Regions from separate parts of the Streptomyces sp. LARHCF249 genome, predicted to be linked through region 1. Evidence: riboswitches for the same ligand, from Rfam matches in the RefSeq annotation. Region 1 holds a riboswitch; each other region holds the start of a gene.

Region 1 (4,360 bases):
CGGACGGTCAGCCCGAAGGTGCCGCTCGCGTCCTGGGGGACGACCGCCACGCGCCGCGCCCGGTCCTTGACCGTGAGCGCGCCCGCGTCGGCGCCGTCCAGCAGGACCCGGCCGGCGGTGGGCCGCAGGGTGCCGTAGACGCAGCGCAGCAGGGTGGTCTTGCCGCTGCCGTTGGGGCCGACCACGCCGACCGTCTCGCCGGGACGGGCGGTGAGCTCGACACCGTGCAGCAGCGTGTGCCCCTCGGTCTCGTAACGCACGCCCTGGACGGCGAGTTCCAGCGCCGTCGAATGCGTCCGCGTCCGCGTCTGCGCCTGCGCCTGCGCCTGCGCCGCGTTCCCGGTCATCCGGTCATCCCCTCGGTGCGGGTGGAGCGCCGCAGCATCCACAGGAAGAACGGCCCGCCGACGAGGGCGGTGACCACGCCGACCGGGATCTCCTCGGGCGCCGCGGCCGTACGGGCGACCAGGTCGGCCAGTGTCAGGAACACCGCGCCGCCCAGCGCGGCCACCGGCAGCAGCGCCCGGTGCCCGGCGCCGACGACCATCCGGGCGGCGTGCGGAATCATCAGCCCGACGAACCCGATCGCCCCGCTGTAGGCCACGAGTACGCCGATGACGAGGGAGGTGAGGACGAACGCGGCGGCCCGGAAGCGCCCGGTGTCCAGGCCGAGGGTGTGCGCGCCCTCCTCGCCCGCGAGCAGCAGGTCGAGCGGCCGGGCTAGGGCGACGAGCAGGCCGGTGCCCGCGAGCAGGGCGACGGCGGGCAGGGCCAGTTCCTCCCAGCGGGCCCCGCCGAGCCCGCCGAGCGTCCAGAAGAGGACGGAGCGGACCTGGTCGGGGTGCGCGGCGAGCACCAGGACGAGGCTGGTGAGGGCGGACAGGATGTACTGGACGGCGACCCCGGCGAGGATCAGCCGGCCGGTGGTCATGGCTCCCCCGCGCCGGGCCATGGCGTAGACGGCGGCGAGCGCGCCCAGCGACCCGGCGAACGCGGCGGACGGCACGCCGAGCCGGCCCAGGAAACCGGCCGTGCCCGCCGCCCCCGCGACACCGGTGCCCGCGCCGAAGACGATGACGAGGACGGCCCCCGCCGAGGCCCCGGACGAGGCTCCGAGCAGGAAGGGGTCGGCGAGCTGGTTGCGCACGAGGGCCTGGAGCACGGTGCCCGCCACGGCGAGCCCGGCGCCGACGACGGCCCCGAGGAGCACCCTCGGCATCCGGACGTCCCACACGATGGAGGCGAACGCCCCGGTGCGCCTCTCGCCCGTCAGGCCGCCGAGCACGATGTCGATGACCTGGCCGGGCGCGATCCGTACCGGCCCCAGGGCCAGCCCGGCGACGGCGGACGCCGCCAGCAGGGCTGCGAGGAGGACGAGGACGGCCGGGGTCCGGCGCCGGCTCACGCGGCGTCGGGGTGCAGCTGGCGGCCCAGTGACTCGACGGCGTCGGCGACGCGCACGCCGAGGACGGCCGAGGAGAGCGGAAGGACGACGAACCGCTGGTTCTTGATCGCGGGAACCTGGGCGAGGGCCGGGTCGTTCAACAGGCGCTGCTTCTTGGCTTCGACGGTGGTGCTGCCGTAGTCGTAGATGAGGACGACCTCGGGCTTGCGCTCGATGACCTTCTCCCACGACACGTCGCCGAAGGTGTCCTTGAGGTCGGCGAAGACGTTCGTCCCGCCGGAGAGCGAGACGATCTCGTTGCCGATGCCGTCGCCCCCGGCGGTGTAGGCGGAGGCCTCGCCGGAGTCGTAGACGAAGACGGACGGCCGGGGCTTTTCCTTCACCCGGGCGGTCACGGTGTCGATGCGGCGCTGCTCGTCCTCGATGAGCTTCGTGCCGCGCTCGGGCACGCCGAAGGTCCGCGCCACTTCGGTGATCTCGGTCTTGAGCTGGTCGAGGCCGACCGGGCCTCCGGCGCAGTTCTCGACGTTGAGCCGGGAGTTGATGCCGGTCTTGGCCAGCCCCTCACGGTCGCGGCCCTGCCCCTTGTCGAAGGCGCTGGAGTAGCCCCCGTAGACGAAGTCGGGGTTGGCGCCGAGCAGGATCTCCTTGGAGGGGTACCCCTTGGCCAGCACCTTGATCCTGTCGTATGCGGGCCGGTAGGCGGGCAGCACGGCGTCGTCGAGGTAGGCGGAACCGGCGATCCGGTCCTCCAGGCCGAGGGCGAGCAGCACCTCGGTGGCGTGCTGGTTCATGGTCACGGCGCGCTGCGGCGGTGCCTGGTAGGTGCTGCTCACGCCGCAGTTGGTGACGGTGTACGGGAACCCGGGCGCCTCGGCGGACGATCCCGCGGCCTTGGCCTGCCGTTCGGCGGGGGAGCCGGCGCAGGCGGCCAGGGGTATCAGGAACGCGAGGGGGGTGAGCGCGCGCAGGACGGCGCGGGCGCGGTGACGCGACATGGCAGAGCCTCTCCGGGGGATCCGCGTCCCCTGGTCGACGTGAAGGAGCGAGCAGAGGCGGTGCGTCAGTGTCTGACTCCCGGCCTTCCCCGCGGGGAGGGCCGGTCACAGTGGCGGGACCGCACCGGAATCGCACCGGTTTCCTGTCCTGCACCGCCTTGGTAACGCGGCCCAGTCTGCCAGAGTGGATCTTCCTGGGTGGCGGGACCCCCGGGCCGGGGAGGATCGTGGACAGGGTGATCGGTGGATCAGCGGGTGCCCCCGCGCCCCGGCGCTCCCTGCGCGGCGCGCCGGCCGCGCTGGCGCTCGTGCTCGTGCTCGCGCTCCTCGGCCTGGCGCTGCTGGGCGCGGCCCCCGGCGGGTCGGGGGAGACGGTCTCCCTGGCGGGGAACGAGCCCGGCCAGCGGCTCGACGTCACCCTGGTCCAGGTGGTGGACCCGGCGAGCCCGGCCGATCCGGAGGGCCCGGCTGCCGACGCGTCGACCCGGCTGCTGGCCGTCCGGTTCCGCCTGGAGAACACCGGTACCGCCGTGTACAAGGACTCCCCCGCACCGTCCGCGCACGTGCTGGACACGGCCGGGAAGCGGTTCGCCGGGCTCAACAGCCCGACGACGGCCGGGGCCTCCTTCCCGGACACCGTCACCCTCAGCCCCGGCGGATCGGCCGAGGGCTTCGTCACCTTCAGGCTTCCGGAGGACGCCGCCCCGGCGGCCGTCCAGTTCGCCCTGAACGGCGGCCTGGCCGACGACGTCGGCCAGTGGAGCCTTCCGTAACCCCCGTAACACCCGTGCCACCCGTGCCACCTCGTGCACCCCGTAACACCACCCGTGGCAGGCGGGTTTCCGCCGCCCCCTTGACCGCTCTGGTCCAGACCAATAGTTTCCGGCATGCACCGCGCACGCGCTCACGCCCCGCTCCCGCATCCGCAAAGGAAGCCCATGCGCCGCAGCATGCTCGGCAGGCTGGCCGTCGCCGCCTGCTCCCTCTCCCTGCTGACCGCCTTCGCACCCGCCGCCGGCGCGGCGCGGGACGAGGCGGCGGGCGGTCACCACCGCTCGTACAAGAAGGTCGGCTACTTCACCCAATGGGGCGTCTACGGACGGGACTTCCAGGTCCAGGACCTGGAGAAGAACGGCTCCGCCGGCAAGCTCACCCACATCAACTACGCCTTCGGCAACGTCAGCGCCGAGGGCAAGTGCTTCACCGGGAACGTGCCCGGCGAGGCCGACGCCTGGGCCGACTACGTCCGCCCGCTCGACGCCGAGAACTCCGTGGACGGGGTCGCCGACACCTGGGAGCAGCCGCTCGCCGGCAACTTCAACCAGCTCCGCGAGCTCAAGGCCAAGCACCCGGGCCTCAAGGTGCTGATCTCCCTGGGGGGTTGGAGCTGGTCCACGCACTTCTCGGACGCCGCGCTGACCCCGGCCTCCCGCAAGGCGCTCGTCGAGTCGTGCATCGACCTCTACATCAAGGGCAACCTGCCGCAGGACGGCGCCCGCGGGGGCGCGGGCGCGGCCGCCGGGGTGTTCGACGGGATCGACCTCGACTGGGAGTGGCCCGGCTCCGCCGGTGACACGGACACGAAGTTCCGGCCCGAGGACAAGCGCAACTTCGCCGAGCTGGTCAAGGAGTTCCGCACACAGCTCGACGCGTACGAGCGCAGCCGGAACCGGCCGTCGCCGTACGAGCTGACGGCCTTCGTCCCGACCGCGCCCGCCAAGATCGACGCGGGCTTCGACGTCCGCCGGATCATGCGCGACCTCGACTTCGTGACCCTCCAGGGCTACGACTTCCACGTCTCCGGCGAGCCCACGACGGCCCAGCAGTCCGCGCTCTACGCCCGGGGCGACTTCAGCGTGGACGGCACGGTCGACGCCTGGCGGCGGCGCGGCGCGCCCGCGCACAAGCTGGTGATGGGCATGCCGTTCTACGGGCAGGGATGGACGGGCGTCAGCGG
Region 2 (4,360 bases), on a different contig from region 1:
ACGCGACCAGACGGCCGATCATGTGCTGCTCGGCCGGCGTCAGCTTCGCCAGGTCGGCGACGTCCGAGTGGAGGTCGACCTCCTCCACCGTCCAGGTGTTCTTGATCGCGTCCCGGTAGCGCTCGTAGAAGTCCGGGTAGCGCATGGGGCGGAGCGTGAGCTCGAAGCCCGGGTCCAGGAGGTTCTTGGCGGACTGGGTGGTGCTCATTACTGGCAGGCCTCGCAGGACTCGGGGTTCTCAAGGGAGCAGGCCAGTGCGTCGGCGTCGACGGCCTGCGGGAGCGGAGCGGCGGCGGCCGGGACGGCGGAGCCGGACGCGGCGCGGGCGATCTTCGTCGCCGGGCGCGAGCGCAGGTAGTACGTGGTCTTCAGACCCTGCTTCCAGGCGTACGCGTACATCGAGCTGAGCTTGCCGATGGTGGGCGTCTCCAGGAACAGGTTCAGCGACTGCGACTGGTCCAGGAACGGGGTACGGGCCGCCGCCATGTCGATCAGACCGCGCTGCGGGATCTCCCACGCCGTGCGGTACAGCTCGCGCACCTCGGCCGGGATCCAGCCGAAGCCCTGGACGGAGCCGCTGGACTCGCGCAGCGCCTCGCGGGTCTGGGCGTCCCACACGCCGAGCTGCTTCAGCTCGTCCACCAGGTACGCGTTGACCTGGAGGAACTCGCCGCTCAGCGTCTCGCGCTTGAAGAGGTTGGAGACCTGCGGCTCGATGCACTCGTACACGCCGGCGATCGAGGCGATCGTCGCCGTCGGGGCGATGGCCAGCAGCAGCGAATTGCGCATGCCGGTCTTCGCGACGCGGGCGCGCAGCGCGTCCCAGCGCTCCGGCCAGTTCAGCTCCGCGTCGTAGTGGTCCGGGTGCAGGACGCCGCGGGCGGTGCGGGTCTGCTCCCAGGCCGGCAGCGGGCCGCTGCGCTCGGCGAGGTCGCAGGAGGCCTCGTACGCGGCCAGCATGATGCGCTCGGAGAGCTTGGTGGACAGGGCCTTCGCCTCGGGGGAGTCGAAGGGCAGCTTCAGCTTGAAGAAGACGTCCTGGAGGCCCATCGCGCCCAGGCCCACCGGGCGCCAGCGGGCGTTGGAGCGGCCGGCCTGCTCGGTCGGGTAGAAGTTGATGTCCACCACGCGGTCGAGGAAGGTCACGGCGGTGCGGACGGTCTCGTCCAGGCGCTCCCAGTCGATCTCCCCGTCCACCACGAAGGCGCCCATGTTGACCGAGCCGAGGTTGCAGACGGCCGTCTCGCCGTCGTCGGTGACCTCGATGATCTCGGTGCACAGGTTGGAGGAGTGGACGACGGTGCCCGGCTCGGCGGTCTGGTTCGCCGTGCGGTTGGAGGCGTCCTTGAAGGTCATCCAGCCCTGGCCGGTCTGCGCGAGGGTGCGCATCATCCGGCCGTACAGGTCGCGGGCGGGCATGGTCTTGCGGGCGAGGCCCGCAGCCTCGGCCTTGCGGTAGGCGGCGTCGAAGTCATCGCCCCACAGGTCGACGAGCTCGGGCACGTCGGCCGGGGAGAACAGCGACCAGTCGGCGTCGGCGTTCACGCGGCGCATGAACTCGTCCGGCACCCAGTGCGCCAGGTTCAGGTTGTGCGTACGGCGCTGGTCCTCACCGGTGTTGTCGCGGAGCTCCAGGAACTCCTCGATGTCCGCGTGCCAGGTCTCCAGGTAGACGGCGGCGGCGCCCTTGCGGCGGCCGCCCTGGTTCACGGCGGCGACGGAGGCGTCGAGGGTCTTCAGGAACGGCACGATGCCGTTGGAGTGGCCGTTGGTGCCGCGGATCAGCGAACCGCGGGAGCGGATGCGGGAGTACGAGAGACCGATGCCGCCGGCGTGCTTGGAGAGGCGGGCGACCTGGTGGTAGCGGTCGTAGATCGAGTCGAGCTCGTCCAGCGGGGAGTCCAGCAGGTAGCAGGAGGACATCTGCGGGTGCCGGGTGCCGGAGTTGAAGAGCGTGGGGGAGGACGGCAGGTAGTCGAGGCGGCTCATCAGCCGGTACAGCGAGGCCACTTCCTCGACGGCCGGGACGGACTCGTCGGCGGCGAGGCCGCAGGCCACGCGCAGCATGAAGTGCTGCGGGGTCTCGATGACCTGGCGGGTGATCGGGTGGCGCAGCAGGTAGCGGCTGTGCAGGGTGCGCAGGCCGAAGAAGCCGAAGCGGTCGTCGGCGCCCTCGGCGAGGGTGTGCTCCACCAGCGCGTCCAGGCGGGCCGTGTGGGCCCGTACGAACTCGGCCGTGCGGTCGGCGATGAGCCCCTCGCGGTGCCCGACCTCGACGGACGCGGAGAAGGAGGTGGCGCCCTGGCCGGCGGCCTCGTCGCGGACGGCCAGCGTCAGCAGCCGGGCGGCGAGCTTCGAGTACGCGGGGTCCTCGGAGATCAGGCCGGCGGCGGCCTCGGTGGCCAGCCCGCGCAGTTCGGCCTCGTCGGCGGCGGAGCTGCGGCCGCGCAGTGCGGCGGCGGCGACGCGGCCGGGGTCGGTGTCGGGGAGGTCCGCCGTCAGTTCGGTGAGGGTACGCAGCAGCGTGGCCCCCGGGCCCTCGGTGTTGTCGCCAGAAACGGACTCGGCGCGCGGTGCGGAAGGCGCGATGGTCACGGCGGGAGCTCTCCCTCGCTCGGCCCGGTCGACGGCGGGCGGGCACGGGGAGGCGCATGCGGGCGTGACGGGAACGCGTCGACCGCATGGCGTCCACCGGCCCAACCGCGAGGCCCGGACGTATCGGCACCCGGTTCGGTCGAGCCGGATGCGCTGTCGGCAGGTCCTCGGACTTTTCATACCGTTGCGGGACAGTTCCGGATTCACACCGGATTCCCCTGCGGCGACAGCAGGCTTGAGCATACATGTGGGGGGCCGCGGATGAGCGACCCCCCACATGTTGTGTCGGTGCGTCTACAGCTCCAGACGGTACGTGAGCAAGGTCAGCCCGGGAACGGGCGCCCAGTCCCGCTCCGGCGTCCGGATGAACCCGAGCCGCTCGTAGATCCGCTGGGCCCCCGTCATGCCGCGCTGGGTGGACAGCACCAGGTGCGTGACCCCCTTCAGCTCCCGTGCGCGGGCCATGCAGGCGCGCACCAGGGCCTCGCCGGCGCCGCGTCCGCGGGCCTCGCGGGAGACGGCCAGCATCCGGAACTCGGCCTCGCCGGGCCCGGCGATGTCGCACAGCGGACTCCCGGGCGGGGCGAAGGTCACCCCGCCGAGGACGGTCCCCTGCTCGACGGCCACGAGCACCTCCCCGTCGGCGGCCCGCCCGGCGACATCGCGCAGGACCTTCGCGTAGAACGCCTCACCGGAGCCGAGGAGGCCGTCGCCCACGTAGGCCTGCGCGGTGATCTCCCCCAGCTGCTCGTACTCGGCGGGCCGGGCCGCCCTGATCACTATGTCCATGGGGTCGAGTGTGCCGGACGGGTGTCGGTGCCCGGCGCTATCGTCGGAGACAGCACCGTCGATGAAGGTGAGCGAGGCATGACCGTGATGACCGAACGTCCGCACATGCTGACTGAGGACTTCGAAGCCGTCGCACGGATAGCGGCGCGCGAGAGGGAGGGAACGCGGCTCGAATTCATCGACGGGGTAATCAGGAGCAAGGCCATGCCGGATGGCGACCACCAGATGATCATCCAGTGGCTCACCCGGATCTGCATGCAGCACCGGCCGGAGCTCTGGTTGCACGGAGCGCAGGGGATCACCGCCCAGGAATACCGGGAAGGACGGGCTATCCCGGACGCGGTGCTGGCGCCGTCCCATGCGTTCGTAGGGCAGGGCGACTGGGTGGATCCCGCTCCGATTCTCATGGTCGTCGAGGTGACCTCGTGGGACTCCGACACCCACCGTAGGGACCATGTCGAGAAGCCCAGGGCCTACGCCGAGACAGGCATTCCCGTCTACCTGCTGATCGACCGGGCCAAGTGTGAGGTCTCCGTCTACAGCCAGCCCAACGGCCGTCGGTACGAGAGCATCCACATCGTGCCGTACGGAACGGACATCGCGCTCCCCGAGCCCGTCGGCATCACCCTCCAGACCGAGCCCCTCAAGGACTGGGTGCGCTGAACGACCCGAAGGCCCCGCCGCAGAACGCGGCGGGGCCTTCGGTGTGCGAGGGGCTCAGCAGCAGCCGAAGCCCTCGCGGGGATCCGCCTCGCGGGCGTCCGTGCGGGCGCGTTCGAAGGCGCGGCGGGTCATGACCTGCGCGTCCGGGTCGTGGCCGCGGGCGTGGGCGACGTACCGGTCGTAGGCCGCCTCGCCGGAGAACTCGCGGACGTAGTACCGGACCTTGGCCAGCCGCTCCCGCAGGGAGGTCATGCCACCGGCTCCTTGACCTGCCCGCCGCCCGAGTCCAGGCCCGCCGCGGCGAGCTCGGCCT
Region 3 (4,360 bases), on a different contig from region 1:
TAGCTCTCTTTCGCTGTCGCGGACGAGTGGGCCGACAGGCCGGAGGTCTCCCGCGGAGGGGTGCGTTCACCCCGCTTTGACGTGCATTTATCGAGATACCTACGCCAGAATCGGGACGAATGGCCCGATCACTCCCCTCACGGAGACACCATTAGGCCCGCGGTAGTTCACCTTCCGTTCATCCAGGTTGCCTACGGTCGCCGAGCCACTGACGTCAAACAGAAGCCTGGGTAAATGGAGCACATAACGCTTCTCCTCGGGATCGTGATCATCACCGCTCTCGTGTTCGACTTCACGAACGGTTTCCACGACACAGCCAACGCGATGGCTACCACCATCTCGACCGGCGCCCTCAAGCCCAAGACGGCGGTGGCCATGTCCGCCGTGCTCAACCTCGTCGGAGCTTTCCTGTCCGTGGAGGTCGCCAAGACGATCTCCAAGGGCCTGGTCAACGAGGAAGGCATCCAGCCAGAGGTGATCTTCGCCGCCCTGGTCGGCGCGATCCTCTGGAACCTCCTCACCTGGCTGGTCGGCCTCCCCTCCAGCTCTTCGCACGCCCTGATGGGCGGCCTGATCGGTGCCGCGGTCGCCTCGGCCGGCCTCGGCGCGGTCAACGGCGACACGCTCGTCACCAAGGTGCTGATCCCGGCGATCGCGGCCCCGCTCGTCGCCGGTTTGGCGGCGATGCTGGCCACGAAGGTCACGTACAAGTTCGGCAACAAGGTCGGCGAGAAGACCTCGGCCAAGGGCTACCGCGCCGGTCAGATCGCCTCGGCCGGACTCGTCTCCCTCGCGCACGGCACCAACGACGCGCAGAAGACGATGGGCATCATCACCCTGGCGCTCATCGCGGGCGGCGCGATCGCGCCCGACGCGAACCCGCCGGTGTGGGTCATCCTCTCCGCCGGTCTCGCGATCGCGCTCGGCACCTACCTGGGCGGCTGGCGCATCATCCGCACCATGGGCAAGGGCCTGACCGACCTGCAGCCGCAGCAGGGCTTCGCCGCCCAGACCTCGGCCGCCACGGTCATCCTGGCCTCCTCGAACCTCGGCTTCTCGCTCTCCACCACCCACTCGTGCTCCGGCGCGGTCATGGGTGCGGGCCTGGGCCGCAAGGGCGGTGTGGTCCGCTGGTCCACCGCGACCCGCATGTTCATCGCCTGGGGCCTGACCCTGCCGGCCGCCGCCCTCGTCTCGGCGGGCGCCGAGCTGGTCATGCGCACCGGTGACGTCGGCATCGCCGCCGTCACGGTCTTCCTGGTCGGCTCCTGCCTCGCCATCTGGTTCATCTCGCGCCGCCAGGTCATCGACCACACCAACGTCAACGACGTGCCGGCGGCCGGCACCGAGGAGCCGGGTGTCGTCACCACGGCGATCGCGGCCGTCACCGTCCCGCCGACCGTCGCCGCGGCCGGTACGACCGCCGCCGTGACCGACGAGGACCTCAAGGCCACCATCCCGGCCTCGACCGCGACGCCTGCGGCTCCGGCCGCGGCGGTCTGACCCCGAGAACGACAGAGGAATCAGCGGTATGAAGATCGACTGGGAAGCACTCGGCTCCGTGTTCGGAGTCAGCCTCTCCGCCACCGTCGCCCTCGTGGCCCTGTTCACCCTCGGCCTGGTGGGCCTGTCCAAGCACGAGGCCGCCACCGAGCAGGGCGGCGCGGCCACCCTGGCCCGCAGCGGCGCGTACGCCTGCTTCGCGCTCTGCGCGGCGGCCGTGGCGTACGGGATCTACCTGATCGTCGTCTGAGACGTCACGCGTGAAGGCTCCCCCCGGGTTTCTCCCGGGGGGAGCTTTCGCGTACCCCGCCGCCTCCCGGCCGCCGCACCGCCGCAGGTCAACGGCGAGTTGACGGGCATTCGCGGTGCGTGGTGGACTGCCCGAGCCAACACGGCGGCATGGAGAGGAAGTCCGGTGCGAATCCGGCGCGGTCCCGCCACTGTCACCGGGGCACTCGGCCGAGTGCGACCCGGGAGCCAGGAACTCTCGCCACCGGACACGTCGAACCAGGGCGCGGACCCTGAGTGAGGACATACCTGCCACCATGCGTGCCGATCGCGTCTTCGCGTACGGCGTCACGGCGGGCCTGATCGGCGACCGGATCCTGGGGGATCCGCGCCGAGGGCACCCCGTGGCCGCCTTCGGACGAGCCGCCGCCGCAGTCGAACGCGCCCTGTGGCGCGACGACCGCGCCCGCGGCCTCCTGCACACCCTGGTCTGCGCCGGGGGCGCGGCCGCCGCCGGCGCGCTGGGCGCCCGCGCCGTGCGCTCCCGGCCCGCGGCCGCCCGTATCGCCCTGACCGCCGCCGCCACCTGGGCCGTCGTCGGCGGCACTTCGCTGGGCCGCGAGGCCCGCGCCATCGGCGGCGCGCTGGCCGCCGGGGACGCCGAGGTGGCCCGGGAGCGGCTGCCGCACCTGTGCGGGCGCGACCCGCACGCCCTGGACGAGCAGCAGATGGCCCGCGCCGTCGTGGAGTCGGTCGCGGAGAACACCTCCGACGCGGTGGTCGGTGCCCTGGTGTGGGGCGCCGTCGCCGGGGTCCCCGGACTGCTGGCCTTCCGCGCCGTGAACACCCTGGACGCGATGGTCGGCCACAAGTCCCCCCGCTACCTTCGCTACGGCTGGGCCTCGGCCCGGCTCGACGACCTGGCTGGCTGGCCGGGCGCCCGGCTGACCGCGCTGGCCGCCGTACTGGCCGGTCCCGACCGGCGGGGAGCCGTACGGGCCTGGCGTGCGGACGCCGCCGAGCACCCGAGCCCGAACGCCGGCCCCGTGGAGGCATCCTTCGCGGGGGCGCTCGGCGTACGGCTGGGCGGCACCCTGGCGTACGGGGGGCGGGTCGAGCACCGGGCGGTGCTGAACGGCGAGGCGGGGCGGCCGGTGGAGGTCGCGGACATCGAGCGGGCGGTACGGCTGTCGCGGCAGGTGACCTGGCTGGCGCTCGGGGCCTGTGTGGCGGCCCGGACGCTGGTCTCGCGTACATCACGGAGGGGGCGCGCATGAGCGGCGCGAAGCGCGGCGGCGGACTGCTGGTCGCGGGAACCACATCGGACGCGGGCAAGAGCGTGGTCACGGCGGGCATCTGCCGCTGGCTGGCCCGCCAGGGCGTGAAGGTGGCGCCCTTCAAGGCGCAGAACATGTCGCTGAACTCCTTCGTGACCCTGGAGGGCGCCGAGATCGGCCGCGCCCAGGCCATGCAGGCCCAGGCGGCCGGCGTGGAGCCGACCGCGCTGATGAACCCGGTCCTGCTCAAGCCGGGCAGCGACCGCAGCAGCCAGGTGGTGCTGCTGGGCAGGCCGGTGGGCGAGATGAGCGCCCGCGGCTACCACGGGGGCAGGCAGGAGCAGTTGCTCGGCATCGTCACGGACTGCCTGGAGCAGCTGCGGGGCACGTATGACGCCGTGATCTGCGAAGGGGCGGGGAGTCCGGCCGAGATCAACCTGCGCCGGACCGACATCGTGAACATGGGCATCGCGCGGGCCGCGCGGTTCCCGGTGGTCGTGGTCGGGGACATCGACCGGGGCGGGGTCTTCGCCTCCTTCTTCGGTACGACGGCTCTGCTGTCGGCGCAGGACCAGTCGCTGATCGCCGGATACCTGGTCAACAAGTTCCGCGGTGACGTCACGCTGCTGGAGCCGGGCATGGAGATGCTGCGCGGCCTGACCGGGCGGGCCACGTACGGGGTCCTGCCGTTCCAGCACGGGCTGGGCATCGACGAGGAGGACGGGCTCCGGGTCTCCCTGCGGGGAGCGGTACGGGAGTCCGTGGTGGCGCCGCCCGTGGGCGAGGACGTGCTGCGGGTCGCGGTGTGCGCGGTGCCGCTGATGTCGAACTTCACGGACGTCGACGCGCTCGCGGCGGAGCCGGGGGTGGTCGTGCGGTTCGTGGACCGGGCCGAGGAACTGGCCGACGCGGACCTCGTCGTCGTGCCGGGGACGCGCGGGACGGTCAGGGCGCTGGAGTGGCTGCGGGAGCGCGGGCTCGCGGACGCGCTGCTGCGGCGGGCCGCCGAGGGGCGGCCGGTGCTGGGCATCTGCGGCGGGTTCCAGGTCCTCGGCGAGCACATCGAGGACGAGGTCGAATCGCGGGCCGGGTCGGTGGACGGGCTCGGGCTGCTGCCGGTGCGCGTCCGCTTCGACCGGGAGAAGACCCTGGCGCGGCCGGCGGGTTCGGCGCTGGGCGAGGAGGTCTCCGGCTACGAGATCCACCACGGGGTGGCCGAAGTCCTGGGCGGGTCCCCCTTCCTGGACGGCTGCCGGGTCGGGTCGGTGTGGGGGACGCACTGGCACGGGTCGCTGGAGTCGGACGGCTTCCGCCGGGCGTTCCTCCGCGAGGTGGCCTCGGCTGCGGGCCGC

Evidence for each region. A riboswitch is a leader RNA that binds a small molecule or an ion and turns the genes downstream of it on or off. The one in region 1 is predicted to bind cobalamin.
Region 2: another riboswitch for cobalamin. It lies ahead of ACIPUC_RS21965 (ribonucleoside-diphosphate reductase subunit alpha); the one in region 1 lies ahead of ACIPUC_RS03655 (ABC transporter substrate-binding protein).
Region 3: another riboswitch for cobalamin. It lies ahead of ACIPUC_RS31205 (cobalamin biosynthesis protein); the one in region 1 lies ahead of ACIPUC_RS03655 (ABC transporter substrate-binding protein).

The regions. Positions count from the first base shown of each region.
Region 1 is NZ_JBIXJQ010000001.1:752,001-756,360, forward strand. It holds gene ACIPUC_RS03645 (ABC transporter ATP-binding protein) at 1-347, opposite strand, end outside; gene ACIPUC_RS03650 (FecCD family ABC transporter permease) at 344-1,405, opposite strand; gene ACIPUC_RS03655 (ABC transporter substrate-binding protein) at 1,402-2,403, opposite strand; cobalamin riboswitch at 2,450-2,589, opposite strand; gene ACIPUC_RS03660 (DUF4352 domain-containing protein) at 2,640-3,176, shown strand; gene ACIPUC_RS03665 (glycoside hydrolase family 18 protein) at 3,342-4,360, shown strand, end outside.
Region 2 is NZ_JBIXJQ010000007.1:218,384-222,743, forward strand. It holds gene ACIPUC_RS21960 (ribonucleotide-diphosphate reductase subunit beta) at 1-208, opposite strand, end outside; gene ACIPUC_RS21965 (ribonucleoside-diphosphate reductase subunit alpha) at 208-2,595, opposite strand; adenosylcobalamin-variant (AdoCbl-variant) riboswitch at 2,749-2,825, opposite strand; gene ACIPUC_RS21970 (GNAT family N-acetyltransferase) at 2,890-3,384, opposite strand; gene ACIPUC_RS21975 (Uma2 family endonuclease) at 3,463-4,047, shown strand; gene ACIPUC_RS21980 (CstA-like transporter-associated (seleno)protein) at 4,102-4,299, opposite strand; gene ACIPUC_RS21985 (carbon starvation CstA family protein) at 4,296-4,360, opposite strand, start outside.
Region 3 is NZ_JBIXJQ010000013.1:157,785-162,144, reverse strand. It holds gene ACIPUC_RS31215 (anion permease) at 235-1,503, shown strand; gene ACIPUC_RS31210 (hypothetical protein) at 1,532-1,753, shown strand; cobalamin riboswitch at 1,861-2,011, shown strand; gene ACIPUC_RS31205 (cobalamin biosynthesis protein) at 2,049-3,008, shown strand; partial or broken gene ACIPUC_RS31200 (cobyric acid synthase) at 3,005-4,360, shown strand, end outside.